DNA from 2 places in the Pseudomonas helvetica genome. Region 1 is predicted to be linked to the other one. Evidence: riboswitches for the same ligand, from Rfam matches in the RefSeq annotation. Region 1 holds a riboswitch; the other holds the start of a gene.

The links. A riboswitch is a leader RNA that binds a small molecule or an ion and turns the genes downstream of it on or off. The one in region 1 is predicted to bind manganese.
Region 2: linked by a shared signal. The riboswitch ahead of AABM55_RS14955 (sodium:calcium antiporter) and the one ahead of AABM55_RS04510 (TMEM165/GDT1 family protein) in region 1 are both predicted to bind manganese.

What each region holds. Positions count from the first base shown of each region.
Region 1 covers NZ_CP150917.1:1,004,652-1,014,302, forward strand. Annotated here, with positions in the region: gene AABM55_RS04500 (methyl-accepting chemotaxis protein) at 1-896, opposite strand, end outside; gene AABM55_RS04505 (M48 family metallopeptidase) at 1,170-1,988, shown strand; gene AABM55_RS04510 (TMEM165/GDT1 family protein) at 2,214-2,798, opposite strand; yybP-ykoY riboswitch at 2,888-3,009, opposite strand; gene AABM55_RS04515 (class I SAM-dependent methyltransferase) at 3,050-4,048, opposite strand; gene AABM55_RS04520 (2-hydroxyacid dehydrogenase) at 4,082-5,047, opposite strand; gene AABM55_RS04525 (LysE family translocator) at 5,335-5,964, shown strand; gene AABM55_RS04530 (fatty acid--CoA ligase) at 6,110-7,792, shown strand; gene AABM55_RS04535 (DUF1302 domain-containing protein) at 8,129-9,651, shown strand, end outside.
Region 2 covers NZ_CP150917.1:3,271,173-3,280,823, reverse strand. Annotated here, with positions in the region: gene AABM55_RS14965 (ester cyclase) at 1-387, opposite strand, end outside; gene AABM55_RS14960 (LysR family transcriptional regulator) at 491-1,414, shown strand; gene AABM55_RS14955 (sodium:calcium antiporter) at 1,418-2,425, opposite strand; yybP-ykoY riboswitch at 2,444-2,602, opposite strand; M-box (ykoK) riboswitch at 2,978-3,152, shown strand; gene AABM55_RS14950 (magnesium transporter) at 3,298-4,248, shown strand; tRNA gene AABM55_RS14945 (tRNA-Sec) at 4,308-4,403, opposite strand; gene selB (selenocysteine-specific translation elongation factor) at 4,410-6,329, opposite strand; gene selA (L-seryl-tRNA(Sec) selenium transferase) at 6,326-7,756, opposite strand; gene fdhE (formate dehydrogenase accessory protein FdhE) at 7,843-8,769, opposite strand; gene AABM55_RS14925 (formate dehydrogenase subunit gamma) at 8,774-9,427, opposite strand; gene fdxH (formate dehydrogenase subunit beta) at 9,424-9,651, opposite strand, start outside.

The DNA of each region.
Region 1 (9,651 bases):
TTGAGCTTGCCGAGGTTGGCAACCTGAGTGGCGTCGAGGATGTCGCTGACCTTTTCGCCGAACTTGCTCGGGTCCTTGGTGTAGGCGACCAGACGCTGGTTGCCGCCAATCAGGGCCATTTCGCCGGCACCGTTATAAAGCTTCTGGTTCGCAGCCAGGAGCATTTCCTGAATGAAGTTCACCGACAAGTCAGCGCCGACGATGCCCTGAAAGGTGCCGTTGAGCATGATCGGTTCAATAAAGGAGGCGAGCATGACGATTTTGTCGCCGACCTTGTAAGGCGCCGGGTCGATCACACAGGATTTTTTGCTTTCCTGGGAGCACAGGTAGTACTCACTGGAGCGCACACCCGTGGACAACACGGTACGGTCGTTGACATCCGCCAGCTTGTCGACGCCCAGCGTGCCATTGTCGTTGCGGAACCACCACGGCAGGAAGCGCCCGGTGGTGGCGTCGATGCCGACGGTTTTACTGCCGATGTAGGCCGCGTCATTGTGATCCAGTGCGTTCGGTTCCCAGCCGATGTACGTGCCGAGAATCTTCGGATTTTTCGCGACGTTTTCCTTGATCAGGCTGATCAACTGTTCGCGGCTGAGGGTCAGCGCCGGTTTGCCGTCGGCATCCTGGGAGCCGATCAAGGCGTTGACCCGAACCAGACCGCCGGCGATCAGCAGGGGCGCTTCGAGTTCGCGCTGGATCTGACTGACCTGGGTTTGCGCCAACCCACGCAGGCGTTGCTCGATGACTTGCTCGAATTGCGCCTGGGTCCGCTGCTGGACCATCTCCTGGGTTCGCGCGCCGGAAAACAGTGCATACAGCACCAGCGCAGCCACCACGCTGAGCACAATGGCGCCGGCAAGCGCGGCGACAGAAAACTGGATCGACTTGAATTTCATAAAGACTCCGCACGCAATATGACGTCTGCCGGGTTGTATCGGCGCACGTGAGGCGGTCCATGAGCGGTTTTTTTGCCGATGACTGTTTTTGATCTGTGCGGGTCGCATAGAGACAGGTGTCAGGCCCGGGTGTTCTCGGGGACAGTGTTTTATGAATTTATTGCGACAGTGAGGGGGAATGTATCGGTAAATGACGTGCTACATGTCTGTTGTATCTAGCGCTGATACAAAGCACCGCCTAGGATACGCGCCATATTTCCAGGGAGGCTGTTCATGAGTAAGGCATTGGTTTTGTGTGCACTGGGTGCAAGTCTGCTGCTCAGTGGTTGCCAGTCGGTCAACACCACCAACGGCGGCGCGGTGGGCGTGGAGCGCAAGCAGTACATGTTCAGCATGCTGTCGACCGATGAGGTCAACCAGATGTATGCCCAGTCCTACCAAAAGACTGTGGGTGAGGCGAGCAACAAGGGTGTGCTGGACAAGAACAGCAGCGAGGCCAAGCGGGTCCAGGCGATTGCCAATCGGCTGATCGCGCAGGCACCGGTCTTCCGTCCTGATTCGGCGCAGTGGACGTGGGAAGTCAATCTGATCAAGAGTGACGAGCTCAACGCCAACTGCGGTCCTGGCGGCAAGATCATTTTCTATACCGGGTTGATCGACAGCCTGAAACTCACTGACGATGAAATCGCCGCAGTCATGGGCCATGAAATCGCCCACGCCTTGCGTGAGCATGGTCGTGAAGCGATGTCCAAGGCCTATGGCATCGAAATGGCCAAGCAGGGCGCCGGTGCCTTGCTCGGGTTGGGGCAGGACACGCTGGCCCTGGCCGACACCGTGGCCAACTACGGCATGACCTTGCCCAACAGCCGCGCCAATGAAAACGAAGCTGACCTGATCGGCCTGGAACTGGCCGCCCGCGCCGGCTACAACCCGAACGCGGCGATCACCCTGTGGGACAAGATGAGCAAGGCTTCCGAAGGTTCGCCGCCAGAATTCATGAGCACTCACCCGGCATCCAGCAGCCGGGTTGCGTCGCTCCAGGCAGCGATTCCGAAAGTCATGCCGCTTTACCTGAAGGCCAAAAAATCCTGAATCCTGAAGTGAGCCACAAGAGCTGAAGTCGTGCAGCTCTTGTGGCGAGGGGGCTTGCCCCCGTTCGACCGGGCTGGCGCTCCAGTGCGCAGCAGTCGCAAAGCCAGCGAGTGCGGTGTATCTGGCGGATCTCGGTTGCAGGGGTGAGGGCTGCTTCGCACCCCAACGGGGGCAAGCCCCCTCGCCACAGTTATCTGCCAGGCAGTGACATGTCAGTCGAGAGTGTTACACCCACCCGCTGCTCTGCATCGCCTTGTACACCGCGACGATGGCCAGGATGAAGAACGCCGATGCTGCCAGGCGGCGGATCAGGGTCAGGGGCAGTTTGTCTGCGGCAAAATTACCCGCCAGCACCACCGGCACGTTGGCAATCAGCATGCCGAGCGTGGTGCCAATGACCACCAGCCACAACTCAGGGTACTGAGCGGCGAGCATCACGGTGGCGATCTGGGTCTTGTCACCGATCTCGGCGAGGAAGAACGCAATCAGCGTGGTCAGGAACGGCCCGAATTTGCGCGCAGTGCTGGCTTCGTCCTCATCCATCTTGTCCGGCACCAGGGTCCACAGCGCGGTCGCGGTAAAGCTTGCGGCGAGGATCCAGTGCAGCGTCGCATCCGAGAAGAAACTCCCGAACCAGGCACCGACAGCACCCGCCGCCGCGTGGTTGGCCAGGGTTGCAGCGACGATGCCGGCGATAATCGGCCAGGGCTTGCGAAAGCGTGCGGCGAGAATGAGCGCGAGCAGTTGCGTCTTGTCGCCGATTTCAGCCAAGGCAACGACGGCGGTGGGAACGAGAAGAGAATCCAGCATCAGGGTTTTCCTAAGGGGCGGGTCGACACGGCTATGACACGTACAGCCTTCCCGCCCCGGGTAAGGTGTGCGTGTCATAGGTCTTGTCAAACCCTGCGATCCATCTGAGTGGACGCTTGGGTCGCATACGCCATGGTCTGAGGACCAAGTATGTTGACGTATGCCGGACGAGCATGGCGCTCGTGGGAGACTACTCCCCTAGGACGGAGCGGATTCTGCCTAGGCAAAAGCCATTCGGCAAGCGCTAATTTCTAGCCGCGCTTGGCCCGATAGATCCGGAAACCTTGCCCTTCAGCCTTGATCGCGCACACACCGAGATGCTCCTCGATCAGTGGCTGATATTTCAGGAAGCTGTTGGCCACCAAGCGAAGTTCGCCGCCGTTTTTCAGATGTTTGGCTGCTTTTCGTAGCAGATTCTCGGTGGCGTGATAATCGGTGTGAACCCCGACATGAAACGGCGGATTGCTCAGAATCGCGCTCAAACCCATCGGTGCAGCGTCGATGCCATCGCCGGTCAGCACCTCGGCCTCCAGGCCGTTGGCCGCCAATGTCAGGCGACTGCTGGCCGCGGCGAACGCATCAACGTCGAGCAGGGTGACGGTGTTGTGTGGATAACGCCGTTTCACCGCCGCGCCCAACACGCCAGCACCGCAACCGAAATCCAGCAAGTGACCGCTTGGCAGTTTGTCCAGGTGTTCGAGCAGCAGCGCGCTGCCGCGATCCAGTCGACCGTGACTGAACACGCCCGGCAGGCTGATCACTTTCAGTGGGCCTTCAGCCAGCGGCAGTTCGTATTCCTGCGCCAGGCTTTCCAGCGATTTGGCCTCGGGCGCATTGGCCACGGTGACCTGCCAGAGCTGGCAGTGGCGGGCGCTGTCGAGCTTTCGCGGTTTACCGAAGGGGCTCAGCTGTTTGGCCGCGCCTTCGATGCCGCTGCGTTTTTCACCCACCAGGTACAGCTCGCGACCGGCCAGGCGCGAGGCGAGGGCATTGAGGATGTAATCGGTCAGGTCCTTGGATTTGGGCAGGAACACCACCGCCGTTTCAAATTCGCGGCTCGGAGCATTCACGCCAAAGTGGCTGCGCTCGGCAAAGCGTGCGTCCAGCGCCGCTTGATCACCTGCGTGCCAGCACCAGCCGTGAGCGTTGGGCAATTTGCCCAGCAAGTCATCGGCGGGCAAACCGGCCAGCAGCAACTCGCCTTGAAACAACTCAGCCTGACGAAGCAGTACTTCACTGCGCGGATCCATACTCTGCTCCTTGAAAAAAAGTGCGGCAGTTTATCAACTGACGACCCGCCGCGCTGTACCGCTGAAGAAGCCTTGGGCGTTTTCGGTCAGTTGACCGACAATCCTCTGTCGCGCTTCGCGGCTGCCCCAGGCGTTGTGCGGGGTGACGATCAAGCGCGGGATGTCGGCGGCCAACAGCGGATTGCCGGCGGTAGGGGGCTCGACACTCAGGACGTCGGTCGCCGCGCCGCCCAGATGCCCGTTGCGCAACGCATCGGCCAAGGCCTGTTCGTCGATCAGTCCACCGCGTGCGGTATTGACCACAAAGGCGCCGGGTTTGAGCAGCGCCAGTTCGCGGGCACCAATGAAGTTACGGGTATGTTCGTTGAGCGGGCAGTGCAGGGTCAGCGCGTCGATTTGCGGCAGCAGCTCATCCAGCGGCAAGCGGTCGGCGCGGGCCGGCCGCCCAGGCAATTGGCCGAGCAACACGCGCATGCCAAAGGCTTCGGCTAGCCGCGCGACGGCGCCACCCAATTCACCATGGCCGAGCAGGCCGAGGGTTTTGCCTTCGAGTTCGACGATCGGGAAATCCAGCAGGCAGAATTGTTTGGCCTGCTGCCAGCGACCTTCAGCGACGGCTTTCTGGTAATCGCTCAGGCGGGTGGCGAGGTTCAGCAGCAACATGATCGTGTGCTGCGCCACCGACGGCGTGCCATAACCCTGGCAGTTGCTCACGGTAATCCCTTGGGCGCGGGCGGCGGCCAAGTCGACATTGTTGGTGCCGGTGGCGGCGATCAGGATCAGCTGCAGTTCGGGGCAGGCCTTGAGGGTTTCGGCGTTCAGCGGGACTTTATTGCTGATTGCCACGCTGGCGCCTTGCAGCCGTTCGACGATGTTGTCGGGCGTGGTCAGTGAGCGCAGCTGCAAGTCATCGAAGCACTGCTGCAACCCACTGAGGTCGAGGTCGCCGAGGTCCAGTGAACTGTGGTCGAGGAATACGGCGCGGCGATTGTTCGTCATTAACTGTACCTTTTGCGCAGGAGTCTGAAGGCGTACTCTGCCGAGCCTACCAGATGAAACAAGTTGTTATGCCCTGAGCTAAAACAGACACCAAAACTGTGGCGAGGGGGCTTGCTCCCGCTCGAGTGCGCAGCAGTCGCAAAGCCGCCAACGCGGTACACCTGACGAAACGCGGTTGCAGGGTTCAGGGCTGCTTCGCAACCCAGCGGGAGCAAGCTCCCTCGCCACCGGTATGAAGTTTGACCAAGAAATCTTCGATTGATCGGCCTGGCCTAAAGGAGCCCCCCATGTACTGGACAGAGTTTTTGACCGTTGCCCTGATTCACCTGCTTGCCGTGGCAAGCCCTGGTCCGGACTTTGCCGTGGTGGTGCGTGAGGCCGTGACCCACGGTCGTCGCGCCGGGACCTGGACGGCGCTGGGTGTCGGCTCGGCGATTTTCCTGCACGTGGGCTACTCGTTGCTCGGTATCGGCCTGATCGTCTCGCAGTCGATCATGTTGTTCAACGCGCTGAAATGGCTGGCGGCTGCCTACTTGCTGTACATCGGCTTCAAGGCCCTGCGCGCGCAGCCAGCGAAACCTGCCACTGAAAACCTGCACAAGGAAGCCGGCGAGCGCACCGCCCGCGGCGCATTTACCTCAGGTTTCGTGACCAACGGCCTGAACCCCAAAGCCACGCTGTTTTTCCTGTCGCTGTTTACCGTGGTGATCAACCCGCATACACCGCTGGCGATTCAGGCCGGTTACGGCGTTTACCTGGCTGCGGCCACCGCAATCTGGTTCTGCCTGGTGGCGATGCTGTTCAGCCAACAGCGCGTACGGGCCGGTTTTGCCCGCATGGGCCACTGGTTCGACCGCACGATGGGCGTGGTGCTGATCGCCATCGGCGTGAAGCTGGCCCTGACCGAGATGCATTGATCCACTCTCGGAAACAAATGCTGGCGCAAAGCTAGCATTTGTACGGCTCTGCAAATCATCCCTTTGGCTGATTTAGCTGGCGCTCCGGCTGACTAAAGTGCTTATCTTTTCAGTCACGACCGTGTAGTCAGATAAAGGGATGCTTATGTTGGAGACGCGCGTTATTCCGCCAGCCGAAGGCGCTTATCAATACCCGCTGTTGATCAAGCGGCTGCTGATGTCCGGCAGCCGTTACGAGAAAACCCGCGAGATTGTCTACCGCGACCAGTTGCGCTACAGCTACCCGACCCTCATCGAGCGTGTCGCGCGGCTGGCCAACGTGCTCACGGCGGCCGGGGTCAAGGCCGGGGATACCGTGGCCGTGATGGACTGGGACAGCCATCGCTACCTCGAATGCATGTTTGCCATCCCGATGATCGGTGCGGTGATCCACACCATCAACGTGCGCCTGTCGCCCGAACAGATTCTCTACACCATGAACCACGCCGAGGACCGCTTCGTGCTGGTCAACAGTGAGTTCGTCGGGCTGTACCAGGCGCTTGCCGGGCACCTGACCACGGTCGAGAAAACCCTGCTGCTCACCGATCTGCCGGAAAAAAACGCCGACTTGCCCAACCTGGTCGGCGAGTACGAGCAACTGCTGGCTGCCGCGAGCACCCAGTACACCTTCGAAGATTTCGATGAAAATTCGGTGGCGACCACCTTCTACACCACCGGCACCACCGGCAATCCCAAGGGCGTGTATTTCACCCATCGGCAACTGGTGCTGCACACCATGGGCGTGTCGACGATCATGGGCAGCATCGACAGCGTGCGCCTGCTGGGCACCAACGACGTGTACATGCCGATCACCCCGATGTTCCACGTGCATGCCTGGGGCTTGCCGTACGTGGCGACCATGCTGGGGCTCAAGCAGGTTTACCCCGGCCGCTACGACCCGGAATACCTGGTGGAGTTGTGGCGCAAGGAAAAGGTCAGCTTCTCCCATTGCGTGCCGACCATCCTGCAAATGGTCCTCAACGCCAAGTCCGCGCAAGGCACGGATTTCGGCGGCTGGAAAATCGTCATCGGCGGCAGCGCCCTGAACCGCGCGCTGTACGAAGCGGCCAAGGCCAAGGGCATTCAGTTGACCGCCGCATATGGCATGTCGGAAACCGGTCCGCTGGTGTCCTGCGCTCACCTTAACGATGAGCTGATGGCCGGCACCGAAGACGAACGCACCACGTATCGCATCAAGGCTGGCGTGCCGGGTCCCTTGGTGGAAGCGGCGATCATCGACGCTGATGGCAACTTCCTGCCGGCCGACGGCGAGTCCCAGGGCGAACTGGTGCTGCGTGCGCCGTGGCTCACCGAAGGTTATTTCAACGAACCCGAGAAGGGCAAAGAGCTCTGGGCCGGGGGCTGGCTGCACACGGGCGACGTGGCGACCCTGGACAGCATGGGGGTGATCGACATCCGTGACCGGATCAAGGATGTGATCAAGACCGGTGGCGAGTGGATTTCCTCCCTCGACCTCGAAGACCTGATCAGCCGCCATCCGGGGGTACGGGAAGTAGCAGTGGTCGGTATCCCTGACCCGCAATGGGGCGAGCGCCCGTTTGCCTTGCTGGTGCTCCGTGAAGGCCATGCAATAGGCGCCAGGGAACTCAAGGAACACCTCAAGCCTTTCGTCGAACTGGGGCACCTGAGCAAGTGGGCCATCCCGAGCCAGATCGCCCTTGTTACTGAAATTCCCAAGACCAGTGTCGGCAAGCTCGACAAGAAGCGTATCCGCGTCGACATCGCACAATGGCAGGCCAGCAACAGCACCTTCCTTTCGACGCTGTAAGCGTCCTTTGTCGGGCCCGAAAGGGCCCGGCAAGCCCACCAAGCAAGCGCTTGGCTTGTTTATTCAGAATTTTCAGCCATCCTTGCCAGGCCGACATCTGTCGGATTGGCAACAGGACTGTTCCAGAGTGGTGGGGGCTGCAAATCACACTTTAGAGGGATCAAGCAGTACTACCTGCTGGCTATAGTCCGCTCAAGGATTTTTAAGAACGGGGCAAACGCACAAAACGGGGCGATGCAACTTTGGATGACTTCGGGACGACATGGGCTCCCCGTTATTCAGAGCGTTTTTAGAAGTGCTCAATGCCATAACAATAAAGCACATGGAGTAGCGTCGATGACATCAATAAACCAGTTCTGGCGCCGGGCGAAACTGCCTCTGGCAGTCAGTCTCGCCTCTACGCTCGCCGGACCCGCATTCGGCGTCAGTTTCAACGTCGGTGAAATCGAAGGTCAGTTCGACTCGTCCCTCTCCCTGGGCATGAGCGTGTCTACCCAGCAACCGAACAAGAACCTGATCGGTGTCAACAACGGTGGCAAGGGCCTGTCCCAGACCTCCGATGACGGGCACTTGAACTTCAAGAGCGGGCAAGCCTTTTCGAAAATCTTCAAGGGCATCCATGACCTTGAGCTGAAATACGGCGATACCGGCGTCTTCGTGCGCGGTAAATACTGGTACGACTTCGCGCTGCAAAACCAGGACCTGGAATTCAAGAACGTCAGTAATGAGGGACGCAAGGAAGGCGCCAAGTCGTCGGGTGGGGAAATCCTCGACGCCTTCGTCTACCACAACTACTCCATTGCCGATGAGCCGGGTTCCGTGCGCTTGGGCAAACAGGTGGTCAACTGGGGTGAAAGTACCTTCATCGGCGGCGGCATCAACTCGATCAACCCGATCGACGTGTCTGCATTCCGTCGTCCCGGTGCCGAGATCAAGGAAGGCCTGATCCCGGTCAACATGTTCTACATCTCGCAAAGCCTGACCGAGAATCTGTCGGCTCAAGCGTTCTACCAGATCGGCTGGGACCAGACCGTTGTCGACAACTGCGGTACCTTCTTCTCGCAGCCAGACATCATTGCCAACGGTTGCACCGACAACCTGCGCGTCCTGAACAAGCGTTCGACCATCCCCGCCGTCGCCTTGGGGCCATTGGCCGCGAACGGTGTCAACGTCAACGAAGAGGGCGTGCTGGTGCGTCGCGGGCAAGACCGCGAGGCGAGTAACAGCGGCCAGTGGGGGGCGGCGTTCAAGTACATGTTCGATCCGCTGGACACCGAGTTCGGTGCCTACTTCATGAACTACCACAGCCGTGCGCCGATCTTCAGTGCCACTGGTGCTCCGCAGTCGGTCTACAACGGCGTCAAGGCATTGCCCGGTCCGTTCCAGGCCCTCGGGCCGCTGCTGGTCGCGGGTAATTCGCAGTACTTCGTCGAGTACCCGGAAGACATCCGCCTCTATGGCCTGAGCTTCTCCACCACCCTGCCTACCGGTACGGCGTGGAGCGGTGAGATCAGCTACCGGCCGAATGCGCCGGTGCAGTTGAACTCCACCGATATCCTCTTCGCCGGTGTTCGTCCGCTGGGTGGCGCGCTGACCAACGCTTCGTTGCTCCAGGGTGTTCCAGGGGAAGACCTGCACGGCTATCGCCGCAAGGAAATCACCCAGATCCAGACCACTTTCACGCACTTCTTCGATCAGGTCATGGGCGCCCAGCGTCTGACTGTGGTGGGTGAAGTCGGACTGACTCACGTCGGTGGCCTCGAAAGCACGTCCGATGTCCGTTATGGCCGCGATCCGGTCTTCGGCCCAGGCGAACTGCCCGCCACGGGCGGTCTGGACACCTGCTCGCAGATTCTTAA
Region 2 (9,651 bases), 2.3 Mb from region 1:
ATGCGCGATGACCCGGTCGCCGACCACCATCATCTGTTCCACTTCGCACTGGATATCAGGAATCGCCGCGTGCATGGTTTTCGATGCCGCGATCGGTCCGGTAATGCCTTGGGGGCGACCTGGCGGCAGTGTCGAATCCTTGAAGTCGGGTGCCAGGGCGGCGCGAGCGAGCGCTTCGTCGCCGGTGGTCCAGAACGTGCCGTAACGGCGTGCGGCCAGGATCTGCGCGTCGGCCTGCGCCTTCGCAAGGCTATGGTCGACGATCACCGTGCGGGGCTGGACGAGCGGATCGGTCGCGGCGAAGACGGGGCTTACCGCGATGGCGACCAGGGAAGAGAGCAACCAGCAACGTGCGTGGGTCAGGCGTGCAACGGGGAAAAGTGACATCAGGAGTCTCCAATCGTTGATTGATGTCGCCATTCTGAGCAGTTCCAGCTAATTTGATAATTGACGTACTATTTGAATCACTTTCAAAAAATATCGAAATATCATGGACTACCTGGGCGACATCCGGCTGTTTGTCGAAGCAGCCAATCTGGGCGGTTTGTCGGCCGCTGGTCGCAAACTCGGACTATCCCCCGCTGCCGCCAGTGCGCGCCTGGTCAAGCTCGAGTCGGTGTTGCATACGCGTCTGTTCGAGCGCACGACACGCCACCTGCGCTTGACGGATGAGGGGCTGGCGTATTTGGCCTATTGTCAGCAGGCACTCCAGGCACTCGACGATGGCCATGCCTTTCTACAGGCTGGGAAAAGCGTCGTGGGAGGCAAGGTGCGAATTTCCGCAACCTCGGATTTCGGTCGCAATGTGCTGAAGGATTGGCTTGACCAGTTCAACACCCAATACCCCGAGGTGAAGTTCGCGTTGGTGCTGTCGGATTCGCTGTCGCATTTGTTGCAAGACGATATTGATCTCGCCATCCGATTCGGTGTGCCGCCGGACAGTTCCTTCGTTGCCCGTCCCCTGGCACCCAACCGGCGCGTGTTGTGCGCGTCGCCCGACTATCTGGCAAAGCACGGCGCCCCCGAACACCCACGGGATCTGGAGCGTTTCGACTGTATTGTCCTCAACTCTGTCACCGGGCCAGCGAACGACTGGCGCTTCACCCGCAATGGCAAAGTTGAAAACTATGCGGTCCCGCTCGCAAACGCTCGCGAGACGAATGACGGCGCGGTCGCCCGAGAATGGGCGGTCCACGGTTACGGCATTGCGATGAAATCGCTGTGGGATATTGGCCCAGACCTGCGAGCAGGACGCTTGAAGATCCTGTTGCCGGAGTGGCGAACTGCGGAGGCGCCGGTACATGCCGTGTATCAACGCAACCGGTACATGGCGCCTCGCGTACGTGCCCTTCTGGATTTTCTGGTCGAGCGCTTTGCAGAAGAATCCAGCCACCTGGAAGACTACTTGAGCTGACAGCTAAGCCAGATCAAGAACCTTCAAAAGGACTGCAAAGAGGATGTACAGCAACACCATCGATGCCAATAGCCAGCGCGAGATGATGCCCTTTCGGAAAGCGAAGAACATGATGCCCACACCTATCAGGGTGATGATTGCCGCCAGAACCAGCGACGTATCCAGCGCCCAAGGCGTAAAGAACAGCCCGAATGCAGTGGGCACTGTGGCTTGAATCATCATGGCGCCGCTGATGTTGGCCAAGGCGAGTCGGTGTTTACCCTGGCGTACCCAAATGATCGCATTCAGCGTTTCAGGCAGTTCGGTAGCAATTGGGCTGAGCAACAGCGCCAGCAATTGAGGATGAATACCCAGCATGGGGCCCAAGGCATCGAGTTGTCCGACAAAGAAGTGAGAGGCCGCAAAGATAACCGCTAATGCAATAAGCGTTTGAATCACCGCCGCCGAGGTCGACGGAGTCGCTTTGCCTGGCGCAAGTTTCAGGGGCTCGAGTTCATACTCTTCTTCATCCTGCTCACCGCGCATTTCCTTCCAGAAATACGCCGCATAGGCCGCCAGGAAAAGAATACCCAACCAAGGTTTGTAGGCAAACACGACAAGACCGAGCGCAATCTTCGCAACAAAAATGACGAGGAACCATCCTTGATCACGGCTGAGTCGCTTGAAGTCCTGACGGATGGCCTCGGTATTCGCCAGGCGCTGACGACACAGCAAGAGTGTTACACCGACTACCGCATAGGCGATCGTCGCCAGGACCAGAGGTCCGCCAAGTGCAGCACCGACGCCGAGGGATTTCTGCTCTGGCGTGTCACCAAACACAACGGCAATAAACGTGATGACGCTTTCCGGTAATGCCGTACCAAAGGCCGCCAGAATGGACCCCGTGGCTTGTTGCCCGACCGCAAGTTTGCGACCGACCCACTCGATGCCATTAACGAAGTATTCACAAGCCAGATAGATGACAACCGCGGAGCCCAACAGCAACGCAAACGTCATGGGCATTGAATGCATGAGGAAACCTGAGGGGCCGGACACAAGAGCCAATGGTTCAGACACCCGCGTCCGACCCACAGACAGGTATCTTCACCAATGGTCTTGCCAAGTCATATGACCGGTCACGCCATGGCTTGCGAGCCAAGTATGTTGACGTGACCCCTTCCGGAAACGAAGGCGGCTACTCCCCAAGGGAGCGGCGATCCTAAAGATCAGGTACTAATGCGTCAACGGCTTAGTTGCGAGTCTTCAAACTCTGAACCTCATTATTTTTCTGCAAACTCATATATAGCTAGAGCGTGCGGCACTTTAAACGTTTGGTGCAAGTATTTGTAACATGCTATGTCTTGAAAAACCTTCAGCATCACTTTCTGAATGAACGCTGAACACTATCCATCGAGTGGGTTACAGCAAAAGCAATCCCTATTATTCTTGTTTCTGAAGTAATCCTTCAGGGGGTATCAAATACCCTTTAATGGCAATTGTTATTCAGGAGGTCATTAAACAGCAGCAAACTCATACCGGCGCTGCCCGACTCCAGATCGGCATCGCCCTGGTTTATTTAATGTTGCAGTATCTCGTTCGGCGAGGCTCCTGTACAAACACAGGTCACTGATCTGACGACGTCGAGAGACGCCCAAGGTTAAGACAGGCTCTATCGGATTAAGGTTTAGCCCAAGTGACTTCCGGCCAACATGGCCCGGATACGTTGTACAGTGCCAAAACCTAGACGTGGAGATCGCTTTCTGCACTCTCTTCTCTGGTTTACGCCCCTGTGTGAGATCTGTTTGTGGTCAAAACAGCTATGGGGACTACCTCAAATGTCAATGGCAAGCGCTACCCCTTCCACCTTCAAGGACATCCGCCTGAAAGACACAGTAGTGTCTTACATGAGCCCTCTGCTCATTACCGTGACCGGCAACATGACGGTTATCCAGGCCAGGGAACATCTGCTCAAGCAACTGCCGGACGATGATATTCCGGCCCACATCTTTGTCACCGACCCGCGCAGCGCTTTGCATGGCCAGCTGTCGGTGAAAACACTGCTCACCGAGAAAAACACCGATCTTTGCGTCCGTGATCTGATGCTGCCCATCCGCTTTTCGGTTTCGCCGAATCAGCTCCGGCACGATGTTGCGCCCGAGCTGATCGAGAAAGGCGTGGACATCGTTCCCGTGGTCAGCGAAGGCCGGTTATTGGGCGTGCTGTATGAAAAAGAAATCGCCGCGCTGATTCAGGACGAAGGCACCGACGACGCTCAACGCCAGGGTGCCAGCCTGCCGCTGGAAACGCCCTACCTCAGCACCAGCCCGTGGAGTTTGTGGAAAAAGCGCTTACCGTGGCTACTGCTGCTGTTTCTCGCCGAAGCCTATACCAGCACCATCTTGCAAGTATTTGAAGAGCAGCTCGAAGCCGCCATTGCCCTGGCCTTCTTCATTCCCCTGCTGATCGGCACTGGCGGCAACAGCGGCACCCAGATCACCTCCACGCTGGTACGGGCCATGGCCCTGGGCGAAGTCAGCCTGCGCAATGTCGGCACGGTGCTGCGCAAGGAAGTGACCACTTCCTTCATGATCGCGCTGGCCATCGGTGTCGTGGCCTGGATTCGGGCATGGATGCTCGGAGTGGGATCGGAGATCGCCATGGTGGTCTGCCTGACGCTGGTCGCCATCACCATCTGGAGCGCCGTTGTCTCATCGATCATCCCGATGCTGTTAAGAAAACTGCGCATCGATCCGGCAGTGGTCTCTGCCCCCTTCATCGCGACCTTTATCGACGGTACCGGCCTGGTCATCTATTTCAACATCGCCAAACTGGTGATGACCGACCTGCCGGCTTAAGGCACTCACCAGACAGCCCCGAATCGCCAGATGCCGGGGCCGTCTTGTTTGTAAAAAAATGGCGGAAGGCAGCAGGAGTCGAACCTGCCCAGGAACGGCTGCCGTCCCCAACCGGGTTTGAAGCCCGGCCGCGCCACCGGACGCGATTGCCTTCCTTGAAATCAGCCCTCGGGTCGCTGTGCCAGGGCATTCTCCGCACGGATGCAACGCTGGTCGCCAAGCCTGCGAGTCAAGCCGATCCGGTCGAAGAACTCGAGTATCTGGATGCTGCGCTTGCGGCCGATCCCTACCCTGTCGCGAAACGCCGCCACCTGAATCAACGAATGGTTGTCGACCAGTTGCAACAGCATAGCCGCCAGTTGGTGCACCGACGCGTCGAGGTAAAACAAGTCACGGACGACCTGGTGAACCAGCCCTAATCTCGCCATTTTGCGCAGCAGCAAGCGCACTGCAGCTTCGTCACAGCCAATGGCGCTGGCCAGGTTGCGCACCCAGGGGGGATCGAAGCCAGCTTGTTCGAACAATGGCTGCAACTGCTGCCACATGGCCTCGTCTTCTTCACTCAGTCGCACTTGGTGTTCGGGTAAGTGCAACCACGGCCCACTGACGGCAATGGCGCCGCTGGACAGCAGTTCGTCGAGCAGGCTGATGAACGTCGGTCGATCCAGCGACATGGCCGAAAACCGCCGCAAGCGATCCCGGTCCGGGCCCAGCTCATCCGGTTCAAGTTGATGAAAGTGTGCCAGGTGCTCCAGCAACGAAACTTTCAGCGCCTCCCAGCGTTCGGTGTTGAACAATAGCGGACCTTGGCGGGTAGCAATGACACGGACATCTGCCGGCAAATGCCAGGTGCTGCGCAGGCGATTGAACTGCCGCTCCAGGCGCAGTGGGTCAAGCCCTGCGTCACTATTGGCAAGCAGCACTGGCAGTATTTGCTCCAGGCTTTCGCCAGTGGCCAGCGCTTGCAACTGCATCAGCCTGACCGGAACGCGACGTTGGCGGGCTGGTGCAAACGGATCGAGCACCCGTCCTCCGCCGAGGGTGCGCCGTGCACTCTGGTCGCGCAGGACCAAACGGTCGCCATGCACGGCCTGCAACGGCGCGTTCAGCAACAGTTGCGCGAACATCCGCACGCCCGGCTCCAGGCGTGTGCCCTCCAGCAAGGTGACCCGGGCGGTGACATCCTGAGTGCCCAGATGCACGTGCACCGGGCTGAAATGTTCGAAGGCGCGTGGTTCGCTGGTCAGCAACTGCATCTCGATGTCCAGGCGCTGCGTGGGTGCGAACAGCCACTCGGCCAGCAGCCAGTCACCGCGATGGATCTGTTCCAGGGCCAGGCGTTCGGCACTCAGGTTCAACGCCACCCGCTGCCCGGCCCACGCCTCGACGACCACATGATTCTGCGCATGCAAATTCCGCACTCGCACAGGCTTGCCTGTCTGGCCCAGCAGGAGTGTGTCGCCCACCCTCACCTGCCCGGCCAGCGCTGTGCCGGTGACCACAATACCGGCGCCGGCGACGCTGAAAGCGCGGTCGATTGCCAGACGGAATCCTCCGCTGGCGCTACGCTGCCGGACCTCATGCTGGGCGGTCAACAATGCTTGGCGCAGGGCTTTAACGCCCTCCCCGGTCAGGCTCGACACGGCGAACTGCGGCGCGCCGCAATACGGCCCCGGCGCTAGCAACGCGGCGACCTGGGCGTGTACCGACTGCACCTGTGCCGGCTCGACCCGGTCGATTTTACTGATCACCACTAGCGCCTTTGGAATCCCCAGCAGTTCGACAATCGCCAAGTGCTCGCGGGTCTGGGGCATGACCCCGTCATCGGCGGCCACTACCAGCAACACCAGATCAATGCCCTGAGCGCCGGCGAGCATGTTGTGGATGAAGCGCTCATGCCCCGGCACGTCGATAAAACCGGTCATCTCTGCCCCAGGCTCCAGCGGCGCATAAAGGAAGCCCAGGTCGATGGTGATACCGCGTTCGCGTTCTTCCCGGTGGCGATCGCCGGCCTGTCCTGTCAGGGCTTTGAGCAAGGCCGTTTTGCCGTGGTCAATGTGTCCAGCGGTGCCGACGATCACCTTGCCTCCCCCACTCCTTGCAGCAGCTCGAGTTGAGCGAGCCAGGTCGCTTCGTCGTCGAGTTGGCGCAGGTCCAGCCACAGCGCATCGTCGTCGATGCGACCGAGCACCGGAATGGGCAAGGCTCGAAAAGCCGCTTCCAGGCCATGCAGTTGCCGACCACGCAAGCGTTTCGACACCTGCGGACGCAGACACAAGGCGGCGCTTGGCAAGCGCGCAATCGGTTGGCTGCCACTGCCGATCATGCCCAGCGCCGGCAGCGCGCTAACCGCCCATCCGGCGCCCAGTACGCGCGCCAGCAGCGGACACAGGCGTTCGGCCTGAGCGAGGATGTCCGCTTGCGGTCGGGTGAGCAGGCGCAGGCTGGGCAAGCGCTCGGCCAATCGGTCGGGATCACGGTACAACCCCAACACGGCTTCGAGGGCGGCCAGGGTCAATTTGTCTACGCGCAAGGCCCGCTTGAGCGGGTTCTTCTTGATTCGGGCGATCAGTTCCTTGCGACCGACGATCAATCCCGCCTGAGGACCACCGAGCAACTTGTCACCGCTGAAGGTGACGATATCGGCCCCGTCGACCAGCGCCTGGCGCACTGTCGGTTCGGCGGGCAGGCCCCAACGGGTCAAGTCCAGCAGACTGCCGCTGCCCAGATCTTCCAGCAATGGCAGCCCGTGCCGGTGGGCCAGTTGCGCCAGTTCGGCGGTCGGTACCTGTGCCGTAAAGCCTTGAATGCTGTAATTGCTCGCGTGTACGCGCATCAACAAGCCGCTGCGTGGGCCGATGGCGGCTTCGTAGTCGCGGGGATGGGTGCGGTTGGTGGTGCCGACTTCATGCAGTCTGACCCCGGCCCGCGCCATGATGTCGGGAATGCGGAATGCCCCGCCGATTTCGATCAGTTCGCCACGGGAGATGATCCCCTCTTTGCGCGCTCCCAGACTGTTGAGCGCGAGCAACACGGCGGCTGCGTTGTTGTTGACCACCGTCACCGCCTCGGCACCGGTCAGCTCGCGTATCAGGCCTTCGATCAGATCATCACGATCACCGCGCTTGCCACTTGCCAGGTCGAATTCCAGATTCAGCGGATAACGGGCAGCCTGTTGCACCGCCTCGATCGCTTCCTCCGGCAGCAATGCCCGACCGAGGTTGGTATGCAGTACCGTGCCGGTAAGGTTGAACACTCGCCGTACCCGACTGCGGTACTGATTTGCCAGGCGTTCACCAGCCCTCCCCGCCAATACCTGAGCCGTGAGCTCTAGGGCATCAAGCTGACCCAATTGAACCGGTTCACGCACATCGTCAAGCAACTGTCGCAGAGTCGCGAGCAAGGCATCGCGGCCATAACGTTCAGCCAGCGGCTGGCAGGCGGCGTTGCGCAACAGGCTATCGATGGAAGGTAAACGCGCGGGGACGCTGGCAAGTTTTGCGGGCATCAAGGGGGCTCCCTGAAACGGTTGGCCGTCGCGGGAGTGGAATGAAACAGGCTCCGGTCCCGGAAACCTGAGTGTAGCCGCTGAGATCAATCTCCCCCTGGCGCCAGCATCAGGTTCGGTGCCAGACGCTGGTAGCCGTCCAGGTCCAGGCGCATGTCCAGCATCAAGCTGGCGAGGTCCGCCGACAGCGCTTCGGCGTCAGCGTCGTTTTCCAGGTACAGCAGTTTCAGGTAACTGTTGCAGCCGGGGCAGATTTCAGCCCGCAGTGGCGCCTGGTTGGCCGTATGCCGATCATCCTCGAAACTGACGTATTTGAGTCCTTTGCTTTGTTCGCAGTAGACGCATTTGACCCGCACCACATGCCATTCGCAGGCACACAGCGAACACACCAGGTAACGCAACCCGTTGTATTTTCCCCGTTGGTGAATCACCCCGGCCATGGCCGGCGAACCGCAGGCCGGGCATTGGCCAAGGCTCGCGCAAGGCTTCAGTTCACTAACCGGCATGCCGAGCAGCCAGTGGCTCCATGCCGCCTGCAAAGCCGCGCCGAGAAACGGCACCAGCGCCGCTGGAAGCCCTGCATACTGGCCGCTGAGCAAGGCAATTGCCCAGACCTTGCGCTGTCCGACACTGGCGGTGTTCAAGGTGGCCACGGCACTTTTCACTGCCGAACGCGGCGGTGCCTGGTAACGCCGCAGCAGGGTTTCCAGGTACGGCAGCCAGCCGTCTTCGCGCACCAGACTGTCGGCGGCCAGCGGCGGCAAGCCATGTTCCTGGCATAACAACAGGCGCTCAGGATTCGGGGCCGGGGCCAGCGGTGGCTCGTCCAACAGGCTTTGCTGGACGTAACACAGGTCGGCGACCAGCCGCAGGAAATCGGCCAGCGGATGCCCATTGGCCAATCGCTCCAGGCGCATCGCACGCAAGGTGTACAGGTTGGGCGGCGGCAGGCGCAGGAACGGCGGTGTGCTCGCCGCCGCCTCGATTTGTCCGGGCTCGAGTATCGTGCTCAAGGCATCATCCTTTCTTGCTTATCTGGCTGTCAGGGTTCTCGTCGTGTGTCACCTCGCGGTACCAGAGCGCATGATGTTTCTTCGCCCAGGCACGGCTGACCCCGCCATGCAGCATTGCGCTGACCGAGCCCTTGATCCAGAGGCCGGCGTAGATGTGCACGATAATACTCAGCACCAGCACGAAAGCTGCCAGCGCATGCAACAGCATCGCGAGGCGAATCGAGGTGATGCCGAAGTACTGGCTGAAATAGGCCCGCCAGATCACCACACCGCTCAGCAGCAATATCAGCATGCAGGCCAGCAAGGTCCAGAACAGCAGCTTCTGCCCGGGGTTGTACTTGCCGATGGGCGGTACGCCTTCCTCCTCATTGCGCATCACCCGGTTGACCCGTTTGAGCCACAGGCGGTCGTTGGCAATAAAGACATTGGCCCGCCAGAAGCTGATCACCAGCCCCAGGAAAAACACGAACATCAGCACGCCCATGAAGGGGTGCAGGATGCGCGTCCATGGCCCGCCGCCAAACAACTCGCTGAGCCAGAACAGCGACGGGTGGAACAGTGCCAGACCCGACAGGGCCGCCATGAAAAACAGAATCGCCACCAGCCAGTGATTGGTGCGTTCGTTGGCGTTGTAGCGCAGGATCGTTTTGTCTTTCATGGTCGCCTGTCCTCCTGCGATCCTGGCGTGTTCGGGTCATAGACATGCACCGTCGGGTCGACTTCATGCACGCTGGAATCCTTGCCGGGCGGGTGTTCGTCTTCCTCGACGCGCTGCGGGCCGATGCGCACGTAATGGAAGAAACCCGCCAGCACTGCAGCGCCCATGGCCAACAACGCCAGTGGTTTGCTCACGCCTTTCCACAGCCCGACCAATGGGCTGAT